Regions from separate parts of the Paenibacillus sp. S33 genome, predicted to be linked through region 2. Evidence: riboswitches for the same ligand, from Rfam matches in the RefSeq annotation. Region 2 holds a riboswitch; each other region holds the start of a gene.
The links. Region 2 has a riboswitch for cyclic di-AMP ahead of ACWGXJ_RS00550 (C40 family peptidase). Riboswitches for the same ligand answer to the same signal wherever they lie in the genome.

Region 1: linked by a shared signal. The riboswitch ahead of ACWGXJ_RS20035 (TrkH family potassium uptake protein) and the one ahead of ACWGXJ_RS00550 (C40 family peptidase) in region 2 are both predicted to bind cyclic di-AMP.
Region 3: linked by a shared signal. The riboswitch ahead of ACWGXJ_RS00140 (3D domain-containing protein) and the one ahead of ACWGXJ_RS00550 (C40 family peptidase) in region 2 are both predicted to bind cyclic di-AMP.
Region 4: linked by a shared signal. The riboswitch ahead of ACWGXJ_RS13435 (3D domain-containing protein) and the one ahead of ACWGXJ_RS00550 (C40 family peptidase) in region 2 are both predicted to bind cyclic di-AMP.

The regions. Positions count from the first base shown of each region.
Region 1 is NZ_JBSIEZ010000001.1:4,397,893-4,403,707, forward strand. It holds gene ACWGXJ_RS20025 (LysR family transcriptional regulator) at 1-743, shown strand, start outside; gene ACWGXJ_RS20030 (potassium channel family protein) at 749-1,426, opposite strand; gene ACWGXJ_RS20035 (TrkH family potassium uptake protein) at 1,620-2,960, opposite strand; cyclic di-AMP (ydaO/yuaA leader) riboswitch at 3,368-3,520, opposite strand; gene ACWGXJ_RS20040 (CPBP family intramembrane glutamic endopeptidase) at 3,782-5,512, shown strand; gene uvrC (excinuclease ABC subunit UvrC) at 5,481-5,815, opposite strand, start outside.
Region 2 is NZ_JBSIEZ010000001.1:134,755-140,569, forward strand. It holds gene motB (flagellar motor protein MotB) at 1-280, opposite strand, end outside; gene motA (flagellar motor stator protein MotA) at 273-1,067, opposite strand; gene ACWGXJ_RS00535 (hypothetical protein) at 1,255-1,548, shown strand; gene ACWGXJ_RS00540 (4a-hydroxytetrahydrobiopterin dehydratase) at 1,666-1,965, shown strand; gene ACWGXJ_RS00545 (GNAT family N-acetyltransferase) at 2,044-2,550, opposite strand; gene ACWGXJ_RS00550 (C40 family peptidase) at 2,856-3,356, opposite strand; cyclic di-AMP (ydaO/yuaA leader) riboswitch at 3,362-3,499, opposite strand; gene ACWGXJ_RS00555 (hypothetical protein) at 3,776-4,603, opposite strand; gene ACWGXJ_RS00560 (M1 family metallopeptidase) at 4,615-5,815, opposite strand, start outside.
Region 3 is NZ_JBSIEZ010000001.1:26,474-32,288, reverse strand. It holds gene rsmA (16S rRNA (adenine(1518)-N(6)/adenine(1519)-N(6))-dimethyltransferase RsmA) at 1-99, opposite strand, end outside; gene rnmV (ribonuclease M5) at 107-652, opposite strand; gene ACWGXJ_RS00140 (3D domain-containing protein) at 799-1,947, opposite strand; cyclic di-AMP (ydaO/yuaA leader) riboswitch at 2,219-2,501, opposite strand; gene ACWGXJ_RS00135 (TatD family hydrolase) at 2,703-3,473, opposite strand; gene ACWGXJ_RS00130 (HD domain-containing protein) at 3,516-4,799, opposite strand; gene ACWGXJ_RS00125 (AbrB/MazE/SpoVT family DNA-binding domain-containing protein) at 5,131-5,385, shown strand; gene rsmI (16S rRNA (cytidine(1402)-2'-O)-methyltransferase) at 5,510-5,815, opposite strand, start outside.
Region 4 is NZ_JBSIEZ010000001.1:2,937,285-2,943,099, forward strand. It holds gene ACWGXJ_RS13420 (PspA/IM30 family protein) at 1-4, opposite strand, end outside; gene ACWGXJ_RS13425 (NADH:flavin oxidoreductase/NADH oxidase) at 92-1,114, opposite strand; gene ACWGXJ_RS13430 (polysaccharide deacetylase family protein) at 1,421-2,227, shown strand; gene ACWGXJ_RS13435 (3D domain-containing protein) at 2,426-3,094, opposite strand; cyclic di-AMP (ydaO/yuaA leader) riboswitch at 3,101-3,269, opposite strand; gene ACWGXJ_RS13440 (amino acid ABC transporter ATP-binding protein) at 3,503-4,225, opposite strand; gene ACWGXJ_RS13445 (ABC transporter substrate-binding protein/permease) at 4,212-5,675, opposite strand.

The sequences.
Region 1 (5,815 bases), 4.3 Mb from region 2:
AAATTACGTCCACTGGCCGATTTGTTTATACATTCGCGCTAGAGCAACGGCAACGACAGCTTCGCTTCTTACAAAAGCTGTCCCAGCACAAAAATGAAGCCCAGAGTATGCTTACACTCGGGGCTAGTCTCACGACACTCCAAACGACGCTACCTACCCTCGTCGAAGCTTTCATGAGCAAGCATCCTCAAACCGAGCTAAAGCTGCTCACCGGTAAAACCCATGAAATCGTCGCCTTTGTACGTGACAAAAAAGCAGACGCCGGTATTGTCGGGTCTGCCATTCATGAAGCCGGACTGCGTTGCATTCCGCTATTTGATGATCATTTGGAGCTCGTTGTTCCCATTGGACATGAATTAACCGTCAAGACAGGAACGGCCTCGATGAAAGATCTGCAAGGATTGCCGATGATTATTTTCTCCAAAGGAACCTGGTACCGCAGTCTGACGGATGACTTGTTCCAGCGCAGCGGCATCATGCCGGATATCCGCATGGAAATCGACTCCTTCGAGGCAATTGTACGCCTGCTTCCAACCTGTAAGGCTTCTGCCTTACTACCCAAATCCTATTTGCGCAGCGAACTATTACGGGATAATGGACTCACTGCATTATACTTGCCCGATTTGAAGGAGACACGCCGAACGACCTCCCTCATTTACTCGGAGACGACCGATCTCGGTCCGACAGCACGACGCTGGATTAGCGAGACACGTGCGTCGTTTGCAGGCTACCGTATGGTGTAGAGGGTTTAATCCTCTTCATTAACATTAACAACCTCATCCTCAAAGCGACCGATATTGTCATTCGAGCCGATGATGACCATAATATCGTCTGATTTTAGCCGATCCATAGCCGTCGGTGCGATCAGGATACCGTTCGCCGTATGAAGCGCCACGACGCTACAACCAAAGCGGGTACGGGCATTTAGCTCTGCTAGCGTTTTGCCATTCAGACATGCAGGTACATTGAGTTCCACAATACTGTATTCCTTAGACAACTCTAAATAATCGAGCAAATTAGGCGTGACTAGCTGGTGAGCCACCCGGATACCCATATCCCGTTCTGGATAAATAATCCGGTCCACACCGAGCTTTTCTAACGCACGCCCGTGCAGCACAGATATGGCTTTGGCTACAACTTTTTTCACACCCAGCTCCTTCAGCAAAATGGCGGTGAGGATGCTTACCTGAATGTCATCACCAATAGCAACAATGCCACAATCGAAATTACGGATGCCCAGTGATCGCAAAGAGTCTTCATCGGTAGCGTCCGCCACGACAGTATGTGTCAACATCTCACTCATACTGTCCACAACATCCTCATTCCGGTCAATGCCTAGCACCTCGCACCCCATATCCACCAATTGCAAAGCCAGGCTTGAGCCAAACCGCCCCAAGCCAATAACTACAAACTGCTGCGTTTTCATATCTACTCGAAAACTCCCTTATCTGAATCAATTTCATAAATGAGGATTTTGCACAAATCCCATAAGCGACTTCCAATGAAGAAGATATAGAACGAAATGGTTTAGTTCGTCTATATCTTGACTTCGAAGCGACTGGTATCGAATTTTGCAAAATCCTGAAATGATTAAACCAACGAAATGTATATGAAATGATTCATCCTATAATCATTTTGCCTTCCGGATGACGATACAATTCTTTACCCTTTTTCGGCCCCAGTGCATAAGCTAGCGTGAGTGGCCCCAGTCTACCTGCAAACATCGTCAGGGTAATCACCAGCTTGCCTATGACTGTTAAATCAGGTGTAAGCCCCATCGACAGCCCCACCGTACCAAACGCAGACACCGTCTCAAACAAGATCATCAGAAAATGATGATCTTCGGTTGCCGACAAAATCATGGTCACCCCGATCACGAACAGCAACCCCAGCAGTGTAATGGTCAAAGCCTTGTAAATTCGTCCCTGCGCAAGTCGGTACTTGAACAGCACAATATCTTCCCGCCCCCGCAGCATCGAAATCACTGCTCCAATGAGCAGGGCGAATGTTGTGGTCTTAATCCCGCCTCCAGTGGAGCCAGGGGAAGCCCCAATAAACATGAGTATGATGATAAAAAACTGCGTAGCCTGCCGCAAGCCTGCGATGTCCAGCGTATTGGCACCTGCGGTACGGGGGGTAACGGACTGGAATAAAGATCCCAGTAGCTTACCACCCCAATCAAGCGAGCCAAGAGTCTTTGGATTCGTAAACTCAAATACAAAAATCACGAGCGTGCCGACTACAATCATAGCGCCCGTCATGCTGAGTACCACCTTGGTATGCAAGGACAGTCTCTTGCGCTTGCGATATTCTGCCAGGTCTGACATCACTACAAAACCAATGCCGCCAGAAATAATTAGAAACATTGCGGTAAAATTAACAATCGGATCATATACATAACCTGTCAAGCTGCGAAATTCACCGAATAAATCAAAACCAGCATTGTTAAACATGGAGATGGCATGCCAGATTCCAAAATAAATCGCCCTGCCTACGGGCATATCAAAGGACCAGCGAACCGAGAATATCGTAGCACATACGCCTTCAATAACCAGTGAGTACAGCAATACCTTACGGATTAACCCGACAATTCCCTCTACAGAAGTCTGATTCATCGCTTCCTGCAAAATGAGGCGCTCCCGCAAGGAAATCCGACGTTTGAACACCAGCGCGATCAAGGTAGCCATAGTCATAAAGCCGAGACCGCCAATCTGAATGAGTGCAGCGATGACGACTTGACCAAAGGTTGTGAAAAAGGTCCCTGTATCCTTAACGACAAGCCCGGTTACACAGGTCGCAGAGGCGGCAGTAAACAAAGCGTCTATAAACGCAAGTGGCTTTCCTGTTGTATTGGAGACCGGCAGCATTAACAATAAACTACCTATTAGAATGATAATGGCAAAGCCCGCAACGAATATCTGCGGTGGAGAAAGCCGGAGCCAGCTTGCATTGGGATTCATCTATTCATCACTTCTCTCCTAATCCTTAAAACTATAAATCAGTGATTTAATACGGTGTAAGCTCGCTACGCGTTCCATTTGATCTTTCGATCGTCGTTGCCCCTGAATTTTTTGATTTTTCCAAACCTTAGTTAACTGTAATTAGCATTCCCTGAATACAGGAAGAATGCATGTCAAGCACTACTCGGCTCCTGTGCTATTGGCGGGCAGTAGCGAAGGGGGCAGAATTGTTCTGAAGAAGCGAAGCGTTTGCCTTTATCTCCGGATTTTAACCATTAAAGGGGGTATACAATCAAAAAATCCGGGGATAACAGCAATCGGAAGAATAATCTGCACCCGCAGCGGTCTAACCAATCCAAACACTTTTATACGCACAAAAAAAGACACCGGAAAACCGAGTGCCTGACTTGGTTCCTGCTCATAGCCTACGAGGTTAGCTGACGGATTCGGGCAGCACAGTATGCCCTATTTACACTTCCGATCCAGCAGGATCGGTTGTAAAATTCACCCCAGTAACATGGTTCCCCCGTTTTCCCATAGAAATTCGGCTCAACTGTATATCATTACCTATGTATTTCATAGGCATTGCCTCAAGATTATAATCCTTCTATATCCAGATCACAAAACCGATTTCGCCGAAAAAACGTGAAATTGGCTTTATTTTGCGAATGGGCATCGTTTAATCGCAGCTTATCTAATTTTATTGGAACTTTAAAGTGCTTTCACTCTATTTTCATGAATATCGCTTGTCTGTTGGCGGGAACCTGTGCAGTATGATATCTTTAATGGATGTTCTTATTTACAGATTAAGGAGGAAACTCATGAATCCTATCGGGAAACCGGTCGTGCTCACGGCCAACTTCAAAAAATTAGGCTTGCTGGGCGGGATTGGCCTGATTTGCTTTTTTATCTTTCAATTGCTTATTCCCTCGCTTAGCAATCCGAGTCCAGAATCAGTAATGAACGCAAAGGTCATCAGCAAACAAGAAGCGGTCATACACGCATTGGACTTCGCCCGCTCCGAGCTGGGCTATACTGAATCACAGCCTGAGGAGCCTGTCGTGACCTATCAGGCCGAAACAGATTTGTACGGTTATTTATCTAGAGAAAAACTACTTCAACAGTACGACCGTACATGGAAAAAAAGTTACCCTTACGAAACCTTTCGGGTCGATCTGCCTGAATCCTCAGCGAAGAGTAAACTGCAAATTCATGTGGATTTATCCACTGGCAAGGTCGTTAGCTTTAAACGGATCACCTTCAGCACCAATTACACACAGGCTGATATTTCTACGGATGAACAAGCACGTAACAGGCTTGTACGTGTGGCTGAGGACGGCATGACGCTCGAAGCCAAGGAGCAGGCGGCCGCAGTATGGGTCAAGCGCTTTGGCTTTAAGCCGTCGGATTTGAAGCTTGCGACCACTGAACAAGAAGGCGGATTAAAGTATACCGTAGACGATAAAAAAATCGGCGCCTCGGTACTTACACTGGCTTTTACTTTTGAAGAAGGTGATGTTCGCTCCTTCACCCAAAGCTTTTCGGCCCCGTCGTCCTATACCGATTATATCGAAAAGCAAACATTTTGGGCGAATTTGATGACCTATGCGGGTTATGCCCTATTTAGCTTTGTACTGGGTGTACTTGCCATTGTGTATGCGTCACTCACCCGACGACATACTTCATTTGTACGCGGCATTGTTCTATCCGTTGTATACTTTATTGCTAGTATAGCTGGGACCATGAACATGCTGCCTTTATTGCAAGCAGAAGCAGGCGGTAAGGGCATGCTTATATTTCTTATGGTTTTCCAGATTGGTGTTACCTTTTTCATGGCTGTAGCGCTCTACTTCTCCTTGGTCGGCGGTGACGGGCTTATGCGTCAGGTTGGACTGAATGCATGGCCGCGTGCGAAAGAGCCGGGCTACGGGCTGTATGTGCTTCGCAGTATGTATGTTGGCTACTTGTGGGCCTTTATTTTGCTCGGGGTACAATCCATTTTGTTCTTTATACTGGAGCGCACATTTAATACATTCTCCACCACAGATGCCACGCAATCCCCTTACAATATGGCTTATCCATGGCTACTGCCGATTATGGCCTGGATGGCAGGTATTGGAGAAGAGACTGTCTACCGTCTGTTTGGTATTCCGATGGTCAAAAAAATAGTAAAAAATACTTTTGTTGCTTGTCTGATCACCACGCTGATTTGGGCACTGGGACATACACTTTATCCAATCTATCCGGTGATTTCCAGACCTATTGAGCTGACTTTTCTTGGTTTGCTGTTCAGTTTTGTGTTTCTGCGTTACGGCTTTATTGCCGCCATGTTCAGCCACGTTATTTTTGACAGCATTCTAATGGGACTTAGTGTGATGAGTCTGGGAGACACTGTGAATGTGAGCGCTGGTCTATTCTGGATCTTACTTCCAGCCATCGTGGGTTACATCATTTATTGGTTTAGTCCTAAAAAGCCAAATCGAATTATGTTTGAACCTATAAAAAAAGAGGAGCCGTATTCTACGACTCCTCCTCCCGAAGGGCAGCTATAATCTGACGCGCAAGCTTATCCCCAATAGAGAGAGGCCGGAAGTCTTCGACACTGGCCTCTCTTATTTTTTTGAGCGATCCAAAATGCTTAAGCAGTAACTTACGCCGTTTCTCGCCGATGCCTGGAATAGAGTCCAGCCGGGAAGTTACCATAGATTTGCCGCGTTGCTCGCGGTGGAACGTAATGGCAAAACGGTGAACCTCGTCCTGAATCCGTTGCAGCAGATAAAATTCTTCGCTATTGCGTGCAAGTGTCACGGCCTCAGAGGACTCTCCCACTAATAGTTGGGAAGTTCTATGTTTGG
Region 2 (5,815 bases):
TAGCTTTCGATTTTAAGGGTTGTGATACTTGTTCTTTATTTTTGCCCATATCCATGGATTGTGACGACGGATTCGCGGCCGAGTGATCCAGCACGCCAGTGCCGCCACTAAAAGCTGAACTCAGGGATTGAGCCATAGTTTCAAATTTTTTGGCGTCGAGCGAGCTCATACCGAATAAGACAATGAAAAGAGCCAACAGAAGGGTCATTAAGTCGGAATATGGCAACAGCCAGCTTTCGTCAGCATGCTCTTCATGCGGTTCATGTCTCTTTTTACTCACTGGAATCGCCATCCTTCTGGGTCAATGTAGCCCGTTCGGTCGGAGTCAGGAAGATCGTCAGTTTCTGACTGATGGCAATTGTCGATATCCCCGATTGAATGGAAAGCAGACCTTCGACCATCATTAATTTAAGCTCTACTTCTTTTTTGGATAACCGTTTCAGCTTGTTGGACATCGGATGCCACAGGACATAACCTGTAAAAATACCGAGCAACGTCGCAATGAAAGCTGCTGCAATGGCATGAGAGAGCTTTTCCATGTCACTAAGGTCAGCCAGAGCGGCGATCAGACCTACAACCGCACCGAGTACCCCGAGCGTTGGAGCGTACATACCGGCTTGGGAGAAGATCAGTGCGCCAGAGCGATGTCGATCCTCGGTCGCATTGATATCCTCCATCAGAACGTCCCGTACGAATTCTTGATCATTGCCGTCAATAATCATTCGCATGCCGCCACGCATAAAGGGATCATCGATTTCTTCTACCTTAGATTCCAAGGCGAGCAGACCTTCACGACGGGTAATGGATGCCCACTCGGTAAACGTACCGATGAGCTCTTTGCGGTCTAACAGTTTTTGTTCGGTGAAAATAACCTTGAACAGCTTCGGAATCCGTTTGATTTCTGCCATCGGGAAGGCCATAAATATACTCGCTGCCGTTCCGACGAAAATAATCATGTAAGCAGCGGGATTATTGACCAAATTGACGACCGGAGCGCCTTTTAAGATCATCCCGACGACCAGTGACACAATCCCGAGCACAAGTCCGATAATGGTTGAAATTTGCATGATACACCTCATCCATGAGAATAGATTTTGAATCCTTTCATGCCGCCGGGGTCGTCCTTGCCCCAAGCGCGTCATTACAAGACGGATTATAGTATTTATCGACAAAACTCTCTTTTTTGTTAAGTGCGAATTTCCGGTATAATAAGGTGATTATGTATTGAATGGCGGAACCATTGGAGGAAATGGCATGGGAGTAAAGCATGGGCGTGAGTATGAACAAATTTTGAACGATTTGACAGAGGCTGTGGGGCGCATCCCAGATAGCTATGAATTTTTTGAGATGGAAGCAGAAGATTGGGACAGGCTGGACCCGGCGGGACGTCAGGAAGTCAATGAAGCTTTGGCAGAAGACTTATTTTATGCACTGGGTACAGAGCCCACAATCACTGTAGGGAGTAGCGTTGTGATCTATGAGCCGGAGCAGCATCGCATCTATGTACTTATTGGGGACGAGGAGCTGACGTCAGTCCCTTTGATTTGAGGTCCGTCTTATGGATTTATCAACGGGGCCGTGGTAATATGTACACCAATATATCGTAGTTTTGGCCGTATTTAAGCGGTCGAAAGGCTTCCGTATAAACGGGGAGGAGTTCGTAACATGCCTTTTACACAAGAAGAGATTGAAGCACATCTGGAGAAACTGGAGGGCTGGGAACTGGAGGAAGGACGTTGGATCGTCCGAAAATATAATTTTTCCAGTTTTATGAAAGGGATTGCATTCGTGGATGAAGTTGCCGCTATATCTGAAGCATTCAATCATCATCCATTTATTACGATTGATTATAAGACCGTGACTCTGCGTTTGACCTCTTGGGACGACGGCGGTATTATGGCCGTGGATATTAAGGAAGCCCAACAATATAATGAAGCTTTTGAAAAAATGCGCAGCAGTCATTGAGCTTGTAATGATCTGTCGTATGATGATAGAAGCGCCTTCGCTATACAACATCGTGGTTGTATGCCGAAGGCGCTTTTATCATAGAATCTGGGTTGGGTGCTCGGGACGATATACCATACAATAAAATGGTTTTTTGCCATCAGGAGTCTGGCGTTCATAGGTATCTGTAAGCTCAAATCCAGCCGCCTTGTAGGCCCGGATAGCGCGCTCATTCCAAGTGAGCACCTCTAGATCAATTTCATTCTTCGGGTTGCGTCGTTGAGCTTCCTCTGCAATGGCACGGACAAAATCAGAGCCTTTGCCATGTCCGCACCTGTCAGGATGCATTCCAAGACCTAGCCGGGTCACACCGATCATAGGAAAATATTGAGCAAATCCTGTTAGCTTGTTCTCTTCATCCAGTACGGCAACATATTGCTCTTGGCGAAGCGTGGGACTTCCAAATTCGACTTCAAGCGCCTTCATTTGTTCCCAGGGGAGCCAACCATATATGTTATAAGGTGGATCATAGTGCCACTCACAGATTGCAGCCGCTTGATGCTCGTCCATCGGTACGATCCGATAGTTGGATATTGAGGCCGGCATGTGTTCCATCCTCCTTTTACACAGGTACTTCAATCATTAACAACAGATTGTAGACAAGTTGCAGAGGAATGGCAAGCGTGTTTATTTCATACCTAAGTCGGGTATACATTCAATAAGAAGGAATTACTGCTCATATGCTCCCCCAGCGGTGACGGTAAAACCGACGATGTTCGCTACAATTGAAACCTTTTGAGGTCTCAGTTCGTCAGTAAAGATAATAATTGCTGATGTTGTGGACATAAAAAACCGCAATTCGATTCCGGCCAGAATCAAATTGCGGCTAGGGTTAGCTTGCTGTGCGTTAGTTATTCTACGTTATCGTCATCAGGAATGTCTGAAGCTACAGAATGGTAAGCGTCTGTGCTCATAATTCTTTTTGCACCGACATAGCGGTTAGCGTAATAATTTTCGTTCAGTGAGCTAACTACTACACCACGTGAAGTCGAGGAGTGGGCAAATTTCCCTTCACCTACGAAGATACCTACATGGGAAATGCCTCTTCCTGTGGTGTTGAAGAACACCAGGTCCCCAGGTCTCATTTCATCGCGGGATACAGAAGATCCCATTTTGAATTGTGATCCTGATTGATGCGGAAGTTTAATTCCCAGTTTGTTGTATACGTACATTGTGAAGCCGGAGCAATCGAATCCCTCGAGTGTAGTGCCTCCGCTTCTGTAGTTCGTTCCTTTGGCATCTTGGATGACCTGGTCCATCTTAGAGTCTGCATATGCACTGCCGCCACCGAATGTAAAAGATGTAAAGGCAATGGCAAGACCCATAGCTGCGATCGTTAGCTTCTTCTTCAAAAAAAATATACCCCTTCCAATGCCTGCGAGGTTAGCTTAAGGATTCGGTAGAAGGTTCCCCTATGACCACTCTGTTGCGAGATCAATTCACCCAAACTGGTTCCCCCGCTTCCTAGGTGCCAGGAATTAGGCTTAACTTAAGATGTGCACCTTGGAGAGCAGTATTCACAGAAACGTTATTTTTGAGATAAAGGTTACAATAAAGATTACAAAGTTGTTACTATCAGTTCACTGCGATTATTGTAACAAAGACGGCTGGCTTTGGCAAATGTTTCATTGCAAAAAGTTACAAAAAAAATCTGCTCCTAATGTCCCAGGAACAGATCTTGTTAACAGTATTCAGTTATGTGTCGTTTGCGCGAGTATGAATCAAGGTTTTTCGACAGACGGAAATGAAGTAAAAAACATAAAGGCAGGGCTTAGCTTCTACTAGAGATATCGGTATGCCATAGTCTGTACTGCGAACTGATATGCCACAGCCTGACCAGACTAGTAACAAAATGATACGATTGCTGGAGAATGAGCGCCAGCATGCCAGTCCAAATCATCGCCACGGTGCCAAATAGACCGAAGACCAGCAGCACACAAGCACCGAGCAAAAGGGATATACCGACAGCTGGGAGGAGCTGGCGAAAGAAGGCGAGCAGGGACGATAGTATGGCGTGACCACCGACAGTACCCAGTTGCATATACAGGATGCACTGCCGAATGAACCATCCGTATGCCATCCATCCAATGACATAGGGCAATAAATGCAGCAGATAAGAGGAAGATTGAAGTGCTCCTGCTACAATAGGGTAGAGTCTCGGTACTACCCAAAAGGCGGGAAGCAGCAGCAGTCCCAACTCGATGGTGTAATACAACAGCGACGACATGCCATGGCGTTTCATACCCTTGAAAAAGGACAGGCTTTGCGGTTCAGTCGCATCGGTATGCAGACTTTGATATATTCCGGCTCTAATGAAGGGAGTGATCAGTATGCGTAGTACAGTCGCCCCTAGTAGTATCCACAAATACACATGTACTTCCCGGCTGTCCATCAGAGCAATCTGGCTCTCCATCCAAAATAAGGTCTGTCCCAGCTCGTTCTGACCCTGATCAGGATAACGGAGCAATAGCGGGATAACGGCAGACTGCACCAGCCGATAGAGAAACACCCCCCACAGTAGTCGATACAGAAATAAAATGATAACGATATAGAAACGTATGCGCACCAGCGCCCAGCCCTCTTTTATAACAGTCCGCATCTATAGACACCTCACCATGACAGACTTCCAAGCAGTGTCTCCAACAGCTTGGTTACACTTATACTCCAACGGGTTTGTTGCTTTTCGTCCAATTCGGCTTTTAGGCTATTGTTAATATGCTTGTTCTCCAGTGCAATGGTATATAAGGGATCAAGGGTTACATGGGAAACGGGAGAAGTACTTTTGATCCGAAAATTTGTACTTTTGCCCGCGCCGTCCCAAGCCTTGAATATCGTGGTACCTTCCTTGAAGGTAAATTGGACAGGGATCTTGGGATAATCCGCCCCTTTTTTGCTGACCGTCACGACTGCTTCATATCCATTCTCCAGCTTGTGGTTTGTGATGTGATCCACTGAAAAGTCCGCCATCTGGCCGTCATATACATACTGTTCAAAATAGTGGCTCCATGAGCGTCCGGTGACTCTCTCCACGATACGTTGAAAATCCAGTGAGGACGGATGCTTGAATCGGTACGTCTGGACGTAGGTCCGCATAATGCGATCCATTTTTTTCATACCCACCTGACGTTCAATGCCCCGTAGGACCAGCTTGCCTCGAGAGTAGGCATTTTGCGCGTACTCAGCAGCTGAGCCGTACTTCCATGACTCACGGTTTAGCGGCTGTGGGGAGGCTACCTGTCCCGATTGTAATGGCAGGTTGGGGGTAAGCCCATATTCTTGCTCCATAAGCCGCTCCTCAGCATAGGAGGTGAAGCCTTCATCCAGCCACGGCTCCTCAAATTCATTATTGGCTACCATTCCGTAGAAATATTGATGTCCAATCTCATGAACTAATGTCCGTTCCAGACTATAGCCAGGATTCAGATTACCCGCAGCAGCGGCCGTGATGAGTGTCGGATACTCCATACCGCCGGCTCCATTGCCTGATTTGGGTGGAACCACGATGGATAGGGTGGAATATGGATAAGGCCCGTACCATTTGCTGTAGTACGAAAGGGCGGCCTTCGCTGCGCTCATATAGCGCCCTTTGAGCTCCTTGTGCGACGGGTCAAGGTAGAGCTTGATTTTGACACCAGGGACTTCAGCAGAAGAAAAGGGTTCTTCTACGGTTACAAAGTTGGGTGAAGCGGACCAGGCAAAATCGTGTACATCATCGGCATAAAATTGATATATTTTTTGGCCGTTCTGTCGGACGGCACCACGGGTGGGAAATCCGGTCGCTGCTACGATATGAGTTTCAGGCACCCGAATC
Region 3 (5,815 bases), 110 kb from region 2:
CAGGAAATTTTGTCCCAAACTCTTTTTGAACGAAAAACCGTGCCGTTGAATAATTTCCTTCGTACGCCGCGGTGTTGCTATATCTTGAATCCCTGTCATACGGACATCACAATCCTTCACTTTCAATTTGTGCCAGCGCCCCGGCAAATTCCTCGCGGCTGATCTGAAATACAGAGAGCCGTTTATGTAGCTGCTTTCCGTTACAATAACCAATACCCAGCACATTCCCTAAGGCCATACGGCGTGCAGCAGCATTGGGATGGGTGATGAGTCCAGCATCAATCAGGTCCGCCCACTCAATCAGCGGGTCGGCGCCTTCCACTGTCGTATGGACCCGTGCAAGAGCGTGTCTGATCGCTTCTGGCGAGGCATTCTCCACGCCAATATCTCCTTTACGCGTCGCTTCTGCCTCGGGTATAAAGGCCTGCTTGCAGCCGGGTACCTTGGAAGCGATAATCTTACGGATGCGCTCCCCTGCATGATCGGGATCGGTTAAAATGATGACCCCCCGCCGCTCCTGCGCCAATGCAATTTTACGCAGCGTCATTTTATTAATGGCGGAGCCGCCAGTTTCTATCGTATCCGCTTCAACAGCGCGGCGAATGGCCACCGTATCATCCCGGCCCTCTACCACGATCACTTCCTTGATCATTTGCGTTTCCCTCCACTGCTACACAGCAAGCTATATTTATCTTTCCCTGCTTTTGAAAACAAAATAAGAAGAGGATATCCTCTTCTTAGCATGGCATAACTATGTTGTTAATACTATCGCATTGCCCTCAACATACACAACCTGTTTTAGTTGATTTCAGGCTTTACCGGTCCGATAACATATACGGTTTTACCGTGCTTACGACCAAATTGGTTGGCTCGGCTCAAACTCTCATAATACACATCGATTTTGTGGCCTTTAATCGCGCCACCGGTATCCTCCGCACGACGGAAGCCCACCCCTTCGATGTACACCCACCAGCCGATTGGAATTATACTCGGATCGACCGCGATGGTGCGTCCTTCCGTGACACGTGCGCCGGATGCAGTACGTGTACCGATACCTGGCTCCTGTGAGGAATACGCCGTCATGGAGACATTTTGTAAAACTTTGCTATATTTAAAATTTACGCCTGCTTTACGGACAGCACTGCCTGAACTAACCGTTGTTGCCTTAACCGCATCATTGGGACCGACGGAAGCAGCAAGAACGACCGGTTTTTTCTTCGTTCCTACCGCAATGACTTTATCCACACGGTTCTGTGCAACTTCCTTGTTAACCAGCTGTTTGGATACCAACTTTCCATCATGATATACCTTTTGAACGTGCTGGACGACCACACCCGATTTGCCGCTTTGAATGACCCGATTATCGCCTTTATAAAGACTCGGATCGGCCGTTTTGATGACCTGATAAGGCACCTGTTTTTTCTGTTCGACCTGCTGTTTCTTCACACGGACGATTTTTATGTCCATGTTAGACGAAACAGAGGCATCCAACGCAGGATAAACTTTATCCGTTGATGATAATTTATAGCCCGAGGTACGAATGGCACCTTCTACTGTATTTTCTGTTGTGTACAGCTTTTTCGTCTCATTGCCTGAAGATACTTTAACCTGATTGGCACGTTTAATGACTACGCGATCGCCATCCTGTATTGCTCCATTTAGCGGCATGGAAACTGTATCATGCGGCTGAAGTGAAATGGAATGCTCGCTCAGCAAATCTTGAAGCTTGGATTCCCGGGTTTCTACCGCAGACGCCTTGCCATCGATGACAAAAAAGACTTGTTTTTTAGATTGCGTGTACATCAGAATTGAAATCATAATCGTTAGCGCGATTAGAAAAATAGCAACCAAAGCAGCCTGGCGCACATTCTCTTGCTTCCAACGCAATACGTAAGACATGCTGGATGAGCGTGACTCATGGGTATCCTTTTTTTGGAAAATGCCCATTTCCTCCGTCCTCCTTACATAGCCCGCCGTCTGGAGTAAGACATAGTTGAGATTTGACGTGACTATAACAGATTTTCTACAAGACAAGCCCAAACTACGACTGTCCTGCACCATGTACCCGTCTTCGCGGCATGCTGTCCTCCCCTGTTTAACCACAGTATGATGACAGATTTTCTTTTATTCACAACAAAAAAAGCCAGAGAAAGAGACTAGAGAGCTCTTTCGTGGCTTCCGGCATGTGTGAATATGCGGGAAAACTCATGCACGAGATGGCTTCTCTCTTGTTACGCTTACGGGGTTAGCTGTCGGGTTCGGACGTAGAGAGTCGCCCTAGCTTGGGTCAACCGCTCATGGCGGTCGCCTTCACATTCACCCCGAAGACCCAGAAAGAAATCGAAATACGGCTCCTCCACCTGTTCAATCCCATCCGGGAAAAGAATTTAGGTCGAGCCGGCTGGCGGAAGAGACGTTCCCTTCTTGCACATACGCCGGACATACTGTAAGCCATATCGGTTCCCCCGTTCCCTGTAAAAGGGACTCAGCGAGACTGGTTCATGAAATGACTTGTTGATGTTTACATTCAAACAACAATTCACTGAAAAGATGATATCCTGTTTCTATGCATGTTGTAAAGCAGGTTTCAAGTACATTTTTTAAAATATTCGGTTAAAATATTGTAATATTCTCGAGTTTCCTGCAACAAATTCATGATTAGCTTCGTCTATCTCTTTATTTTGATCGATTTCTTCACTTTTTCATTGAATGTCAAATCGTTCCAGGGCATTTCGGGTCGTTATTGACACTAATTCCTCCACTGTAATCCCTTTGATTTGGGCTGCAGCCTCTGCTACCAGTCTCACATGTGCAGACTCATTTCGCTTCCCACGAAACGGATGAGGTGTCAGATAGGGAGCATCAGTTTCAATGAGCAGACGGTCCAGCGGCACCTGTGCGAGCACCTCTTTGGGCTGCTTGGCATTTTTGAACGTTATTGGACCACCGAAGGAAAGGTGAAATCCCATATCCAGCACCATTTTGGCTGTCTCCCAGCTACCCGAAAAGGAGTGCATGACTCCACCAATCTCACTCGCTTTTTCCTCGCGCAAAATCTTAACAATATCTTCATGGGCATCCCGGTTATGAATAACAATGGGCATCTTGAGCTCACGAGCCAGACCAATTTGATTTCGAAACACCCGCTGCTGCACATCCTTCGGTGATGTATCCCAATAATAATCCAGACCGATCTCCCCGATGGCTACAACCTTTTTATGACTGCATAACGATGCAATCCATTCTAGATCGCCCTCCTGCATTGTAATAGCATCCTGTGGGTGCCATCCAACTGCCGCATAAATAAAATCATACGTCTCGGCCAATTTCATGGTGGATGGAATGGTCTCACGATTAAATCCGATATTGATCATCCGCGTTACTCCTGATTCGACAGCACGTGCTATAACTTCTTCACGATCTTCGTCAAATTGTGGCGCATCCAAGTGAGTATGAGTGTCGAATAAATCCAAGGTTTACATCTCCTTTTTTTACTTACATTTCTATATAGTTGTCTATTCTTTGACAAAATAATTCCTTATTTCGGCAGGAAGCCTGTCTTTTACCGCGTTCAATTTATTCTGGGGAAAATACATATGATATTTCCCTCGGTGAATACCACTTATTGAGCGCACAATTTCCGAAACTTCGGATATTTCACTCACCTCGCCCTGACGTCCAAGCAGTAAAATCTGGTTGTCCGTCGAGCCACCCTGCCGAAACACATCATAAGGAAGATCTGTCGGAAAATCAATTTCAAAATCATATTCAGGGTGCAAACCAGCCTCTTTCAAAGCTTCTCGAATACTGTCAATGGTATCTGTATCCATATTTTCAATCTCTACATATTTATACAATCTACGGTCCATAAACCGGCTGCTCAAATCACTTAAAATCTCGTCCTTTTCTCGTTTCCACTGGCTAAATACGGTCTGGATTAATGACTCGTCGAGCATCAGATATTGCTCTACTGTAAGATCTCCTTTCAACAGATCCGGCAACGGGTCCAGCAGAAATCCAAACTCATATCCGTTTTTAAACAATTCCTTTGCTCGCTTGAAAATTTTACGTAAAAGGATTTCCGAGCTGCGTGTTACAGGATGAAAATAAATTTGCCAATACATCTGGTAGCGTGACATTAAATAATCTTCTACTGCATGCATACCTGATTCCTTCACAACAATTCTCCCATTATGAGGACGCAGCAGTCGTAAAATACGATCCAAATCAATCGTGCCGTAGTTGACGCCTGTCGAGTGAGCATCCCGCAACAAATAATCCATACGATCGGCATCTAGCGGACTGGTTACCAGGTTGACAACAATCGGTTTATCATACGTTTTGGCTATAACCGCAGCCACCTTTTGTGGAAGCTGCTCGTCGACTTGTCGTAGCACGGCGTTGATCTTCGTGTCTCCCAGTACAATGCGGCATGTCCAATCCTCATGGTTCATATGAAAGGCTTCCTCAATTGAATGAGAAAATGGGCCGTGCCCCACATCATGCAATAGAGCTGCACACAGAGCAACCAACCTTTCCTCCTTCGGCCAATCCGGGAAATCTCCACGTTCAAATTGAGAAATAATACTTCTCGTAATCTCATATACGCCCAATGAGTGTGAAAACCGGCTATGCTCCGCTCCATGAAACGTAAGATACGACGTGCCTAACTGCCGTATGCGCCGTAAACGTTGGAACTCCGGCGTGTTGATCAACCGCCATATCACAGTATCCTGAACATGGATGTAATTATGTACCGGGTCTTTAAAAACTTTTTCTTCACTGAGTGGCTGGTGCAAGATATCAGCTCCTTTAATATTCGGAATAATGGATTAAAATACAATAAAATCCTAAATGGTTTCCCTCATTCGACATTCTTTGTCGTAATATGTCGAATTATAGTTTTTCGACATTTCCAAATCGACAAACTGAATAAATCATCAATGAGATAAGGCAATACACACAAGTAAAGCTCTTTAATCTAAATACTTTTGCATAATCAGACTGTTACTACATTTTTAAGGTTGACTGTTTTGGGAATCGTTGGTATAGTAAATATCAGAAAAGAGAAAATTTTGTCGAATCATGACACTTATATTATTTTAAACGGCGAGAGGAGCCTGATTTATTATGATGAAATCCACTGGTATTGTAAGAAAAGTTGACGAGCTCGGACGTGTTGTTATTCCAATCGAATTGCGCCGTACCCTGGGAATCGGAGAGAAAGACGCTTTGGAAATTTATGTTGATGGCGAACGCATCATGCTTAAAAAATACGAGCCAGCTTGTATCTTCTGCGGCAATGCTGAGAACGTAATTTACTTCAAAGGAAAAATTGTTTGCCAAGATTGCATTTCTGAAATCCCAACACCTGTGACAAACTGAGAATTTTAGTATATAATAGACTTATCAGATATTGTTAATTCTAACCTTTTTCATATATACTCCTTGTTGCCTTCCACGGTTTGAACCCAACCGTTGGAAGGCCCTTTTTTGTTTAGGCAGATATTCATAAGAGTGCGTTGTAAACATCTCTCTTGGAGATTGAACGATCTGTGGCTGTACGCTTCATTGCATCCTTGCGTGTGAGTCCCTCTGCCTCATAATGTGCGACGTGGGACTCCAACGTTAAAGACTGCCACCATGCCTGACGTTCCTGTTCCTCTTCCTCTTCGTCTTTCCCTTCAACCACCAGACAATATTCACCAATCGGTGGATTCTCCTCTAGTTTAGCAAGGCATTGCTCCACGGTTCCCCGCACCCATTCCTCATGCAGCTTGGTCAGCTCACGCGCAAGCACCACTTTGCGTGAACC
Region 4 (5,815 bases), 2.8 Mb from region 2:
ACATGTGAAGTTCCTCCTAGAGTTGAATGCTTAAATTTTAAGCTCTGTACACATGTTTACGCAAGCTTTGCAAAGAGGGTTTCAAAAATATCTAAAAACCGCGCAAGTAAGGCTCTGGGATGTCGGCCTGTACTTTTAGCTCCCGCGATGCATGCAGCGCCCAATAGGGATCACGCAGCATGGCACGCCCTATTGCTACCAGATCAGCTTCTTTCTGCTGAACAACCCGGCGGGCGTCCTCATAATCATCCAGTAAGCCAACAGCAATCACAGGTACATTCAGCTTTTCACGGATGGTATGAGCCAAATCCACCTGATAGCCGGCACGCGCAGACGGGCCTCCGCCAGAACCAATCGGACCCTCACCACCAGAAGAAATATGGAAAATATCCACACCTGCATCACGATATCGTTCCCCTACGCCTGTTATGTATTCCACATTATATCCATCCTCGACGTATTCTTTGGCAGATATCCGCATAAGCACAGGCATATCAGCAGGAAGAACCTCTTTAACTGCATGTATGACCTCAACACCGAACAGTGACAAATCCTGCCCATATTCATCTTCTCTGGTATTTGTTAAAGGCGAATGAAATTGATGGATCAGATAGCCGTGAGCGCCATGTATCTCAACCGTATCAAAACCGGCTTCCACCGCGCGGCGCGCGCCTTCTTTGTATGCCTGGACCAATTCCCTGACTTCAGCTGTCTTTAAGGCGTGCGGCTTTTTAAAGCGTTCGCTAAAAGGAATCGTGGACGGACCCACAGGTTGCTCAGCATCTTCAGCCTTGCGTCCAGCGTGGCCTAGTTGAATACCAATCTTGGCACCATACTTGTGGACTTCCTCTACAATCTTACGATATGCAGGAATATGTTCGTCACTCCAAATACCCAAATCACGATCCGTAATACGTCCATCTGGATGGACCGCTGTCATTTCCACAATAATAAGTCCAGTGCCTCCTACTGCCCGGCTCACATAATGGACATGATGCCAATCCGTTGGATTTCCGTCCTTGGCCTCCACGCTGTATTGGCACATCGGGGGCATGACAATCCGATTTTTTAAAGAAAGCCCCTTTAATTGATAAGGAGTAAACAAGTCGGTCACTTTTATCCATCCTTCCTTCAATTCCATGTCTGTATAATTATGAATTGCATCCCCATTATACACCAGCTGTCACAGTATACCGAATTCGTTGTAAGGCTAAAACTTGCGAAAATGCTCCTGTTTTCGGTCATGTTTAAGAGAATATGTACGTTTAGCTCCATCATCTTCATTGATAATCGTTTCATCGTGGGCTTCTTTCCAGTCGTTTATGAGCCGAACTTGGTTACCAGCATATTTTTAATAAGACAGGTACATAATAGTCGAGAGCACCACTAGGTACCACTGCACGGAAAGGGGGGGATACATATGCCGTACAGGGGAGTGTTGCCATGCTTGGCACTGTTACTAGCATTCTCAAGTTTACCCGTTCACGCGGATGCGCCTCCCAACACCGGAACGCCCCATCCCAAGGAAGCAGCTGTTGCTTCTTCTGTACATCAGAGCACAGATCGAGCAACTCCTACATTAGCAATGCTGCGTAAAAAACATGCGGACATTTTTAAAATGTGCGGCCCACACACCCGCCAAATTGCCCTAACCTTTGATGATGTGCCCGATTCTAGGTATACGCCGCAGGTTTTGGACGTATTACACGCTAATGGCATCAAAGCCACCTTTTTCATCGTCGGTCACCGTGCGGAAAAGCATCCGGGGATCATACGCCGTATTATCCGTGAAGGCCATGCTATAGGAAACCATTCCTATACTCATCCGGATTTTAGGAAGGCCACACCAGAACGCTTTCGCAACCAGATTACAAAAACAGAACGTATTTTACAAGCCAGCGCAGGTTTTCGCCCCAAGTTGATTCGTCCACCCTACGGTGAAATCACGGAGCCTCAAATCCAATGGGCACGTCGTCATGGCTATATGATTGTTAATTGGAATGTAGACTCTCTCGATTGGAAGGGATTAAGTAAAACACAAATTCAACGCAATGTGATCCCAGCTACCGGGCCTGGCTCTATTATTTTAATGCACGCAGGTGGAGGTCAAAGTTCCAACTTGCAAGGCACTGTCCAAGCTCTGCCGGGTCTAATTCACTCTCTAAAAGCTAAGGGCTACAAATTTGTGACAGTCCCCCGGCTACTCCACACATCGGAACGGAAATAACCATATGTTTATGATTGAGCAACAGCTAAAGCAACGTAAAAAAGCTGTCTTACCAGCAGAAGTTTTCTGCTCGTCAAGACAGCTTTTTTTTATGGATAAGACCTGATAAGAGTCCGACCTAGTTATATGCGGCAGGATACAGGTATTAAGTTTACATAATATATATTATTTTTTATTAAACCGTATATACGTACAATGCTATTTATCAATAACGTACAGCTTCACATTTTGAAATCCAAAGTCGTTCACAAATGATTTGTTGCCAGGAATAAAGATATCAATCCGCTTTCCTGTAATGGCGCTGCCCTGATCGCGAGCGACAGCCACAAAAGAATGATCCGGCAAACCTGGGTGGGAATAGCCTGTAACCAGCACTTTCGTGCCCATCGGAATGACGTTCGGGTCTACCGCAATTGTACCTAGTTTAAGCGGATTGCCGTAGTAGTCCACTGCTCCCCATTTACCATTCTCGTCGGCTGCGGCAGAATACGCTGAAGCCTTAACGTCAACTATTTTGCTATAGTTGAATGTTTTGCCCCAAGCTTCAATCGTTGGCCCCTCATTCGCTGGTGCTTTCTTCGTAAGAAGTTGCGGCTTCGAATCCGAAGCTGCCTTCACACTATTTTCGCCAGGCACCTTAATTTGCAGACCTGCATATATATTGTTGGAGGCAATGTTTGGGTTCGCCTTCGTTAGCTCGTCTACCGATACTCCATAACGTTGAGCAAGCAAAAAAAAGGTATCGCCCTCTTTGGCAGTGTGAAGCGAAGCAGCATCCGCTACTCCAGCTGTCTGTGCCAACCCTGCAATAGCTGCGGCAAGCACCGCAAATTTCATCGTTTTACCAATATGTTTTAGATGTTTCAAAGATATGTACCTCCTCTGTTATGCCTGCGAAGTTAGCTGTCGGATTCGGACTCAGGAGAAGCCCTATGCTTGTGCAATTCACCCCTAGGCATATTCCACATCGTCTTATGACGTATCGGAATGACTGCCGTTGTTACGTCCCCCGCACTTCCCATAGTTTGGGCCCAGCTTCAGCGGTTGTCATAACCACATGCTGTCCCGGTAAGTTTTGGCTTACTGCATAATATCACAATTTTGTAACCTTATCCGCATGAAAATGTTGGGAACCTTGAACATCATACTACACTCGTTACAATTTTGTCATCAACAAATCGATATTTGTTACGAAAGTATGGGGAAATGGTGTCAAAAAGAAAAAAAGCCCTCCGTCAAACGGAGGGTTTTTTTATAGATTATATCAGCACTTCCTTACAATACTTTGGCAAGAAAATCACGGGTGCGATCATGGCTTGGAGTGCCAAATACCTGCTCTGGTGTACCTTGCTCCACAATTTGACCGTTATCCATAAAGATGATTCGATCGCCTACCTCGCGGGCAAAGCCCATTTCATGCGTCACGATTACCATTGTCATGCCGCCTTCGGCGAGCTTCTTCATTACATCCAGAACCTCTCCAACCATTTCAGGGTCCAATGCAGAAGTCGGCTCATCGAACAACATTACGTGCGGCTGCATGGCCAAAGCACGCGCAATCGCAATACGTTGCTTCTGTCCTCCGGATAGCTGGTTCGGATAGGTATTCTTCTTATCCTCAAGCCCTACGGTACGCAAGAGTTCTAGCGAAATTTTTTCTGCTTCCTTCCCTGACTGTCTTCTAACCTGTGTTGGGGCAAGTGTCAGGTTCTGCAACACTGTTTTATGCGGGAAAAGATTAAAATGCTGGAACACCATCCCCATCTTCTCCCGGGTTACATTAATATTATGGCCACGAGCTGTAATCGGCTCGCCCTCAAACAAAATCTCCCCGTCCGTAGGCTGTTCCAACAGATTCATACAACGTAAAAACGTACTCTTCCCCGAACCGCTGGGACCGATGATGACGACGACTTCACCTTTGGCGATATCTATATCAATGCCTTTTAAAATCTCATTCTTACCGAACGATTTACGCAGTTGTTTAACGGTGATCACTGGCTCTCAACTTCCTTTCCCATAAACCCAGCAGCTTAGACAAGCTGAATGTCATTACAAAATAAATAGCGGCTGCGATTACGAACGGACTTAGTCCTTCGTAGGTGATGTTCTTAATGACCTGGGCCTGATACATAATATCTACCATCCCAATGGTCGAAATAATGGATGATTCTTTAATGATCGTAATAAACTCATTACCGATAGCAGGCAAAATAGATTTAAACGCTTGCGGCAAAATGACATGACGCATAGCTTTACCGCGTCCCATACCCAACGAACGAGCAGCCTCCATCTGTCCACGGTCTACTGCCTGGATACCTGCCCGGAAAATTTCAGCCAGATATGCTGAACTATTTAGAGACAATGTGATTATACCAGACTGGAGTGGGGTAAAATTGACACCCAGCGTCAAAGCAACTCCGTAGTGAATGATCATAAGTTGTACCAGCATAGGTGTGCCACGCAGGATCTCCACATAAGTGGTACCTAACCACTCAATGATGCGTATACCACTCATCCGCAGCAAGGATACGATCAGACCAATGATAAATCCAAACAGTACTCCGAGTGCAGACAGCAACAGAGTGTAGCCGATACCCGTAGCGTAAAAACTGCGGTATTTCCAAAAAATATCTACGATGTTATTAGAAGAAACCTGTCGATCTGCAGAGAGCGCGCTCGCTTCTGTGGAAAACTTCTCAATCGACCCGTCCGCTTTCAGGCGAGCCAACGTTTTATTTACAGAGGCAAGCAATTCTGCGTTCCCCTTGCGTATACCTACTGCTGTTTCTGCTCCGGCATCCTCAGGCACGGCCTTGGCAAGTGTTACGGTACCATCTAACGTGTATCCTTTAGCAACCGTATCTTCGATCACAACAGCGTTGATACGCTGGGTCCGCAGCTGGAGTACCAGATCGGATATTTTGTCCAGTGAGGTTACAGTGGCATTGGGTACTTTTTGAGCAATTTCTTCCTGAATACTCCCTTTTTGTGCGCCAATCTTCTCGCCTTTCAAAGTATCCATCGTAGGATATTTGTCTTTATCCTCTGGGCGTACCATAATGACTTGCTTGGAGCGATAATATACATCTGAAAAATCAATGCTCTTTCTCCGCTCATCCGTCGGTGTCATACCGGACAGTACCAAGTCTACACGACCACTTTGCAAAGCAGGCAGCAAAGAGTCAAAACTCATGTCCTCAGGGACCATCTCCGCATCCAAATCTTTGGCGATTTCCTTGGCGATATCCACATCGAACCCAACAATGGTATCCTTACCGTTAATGACTTTATGAAACTCATACGGCGGAAAGTCGGCACTCATGCCCACTACAAGCTTTTTCTGTGGCTTTGCTTCCGTTCCGTATGCAGTGAGCATGGGAAGACCAGTCAACAGCAAGATAACCGCCGACAAAACCAGGGCGGTAAAACGATATGCCTTTTTCAATCTTTTTTTCTCTCCTTAAATTCTTTATAATAAATAAGATTGTGTCATTATAAATGAATATGCATGATTATGCAATGAATGTTATCGTACAATTTCAGCATACCTAACGCAGTACCTACATTACAGTTTATATAAAGGAG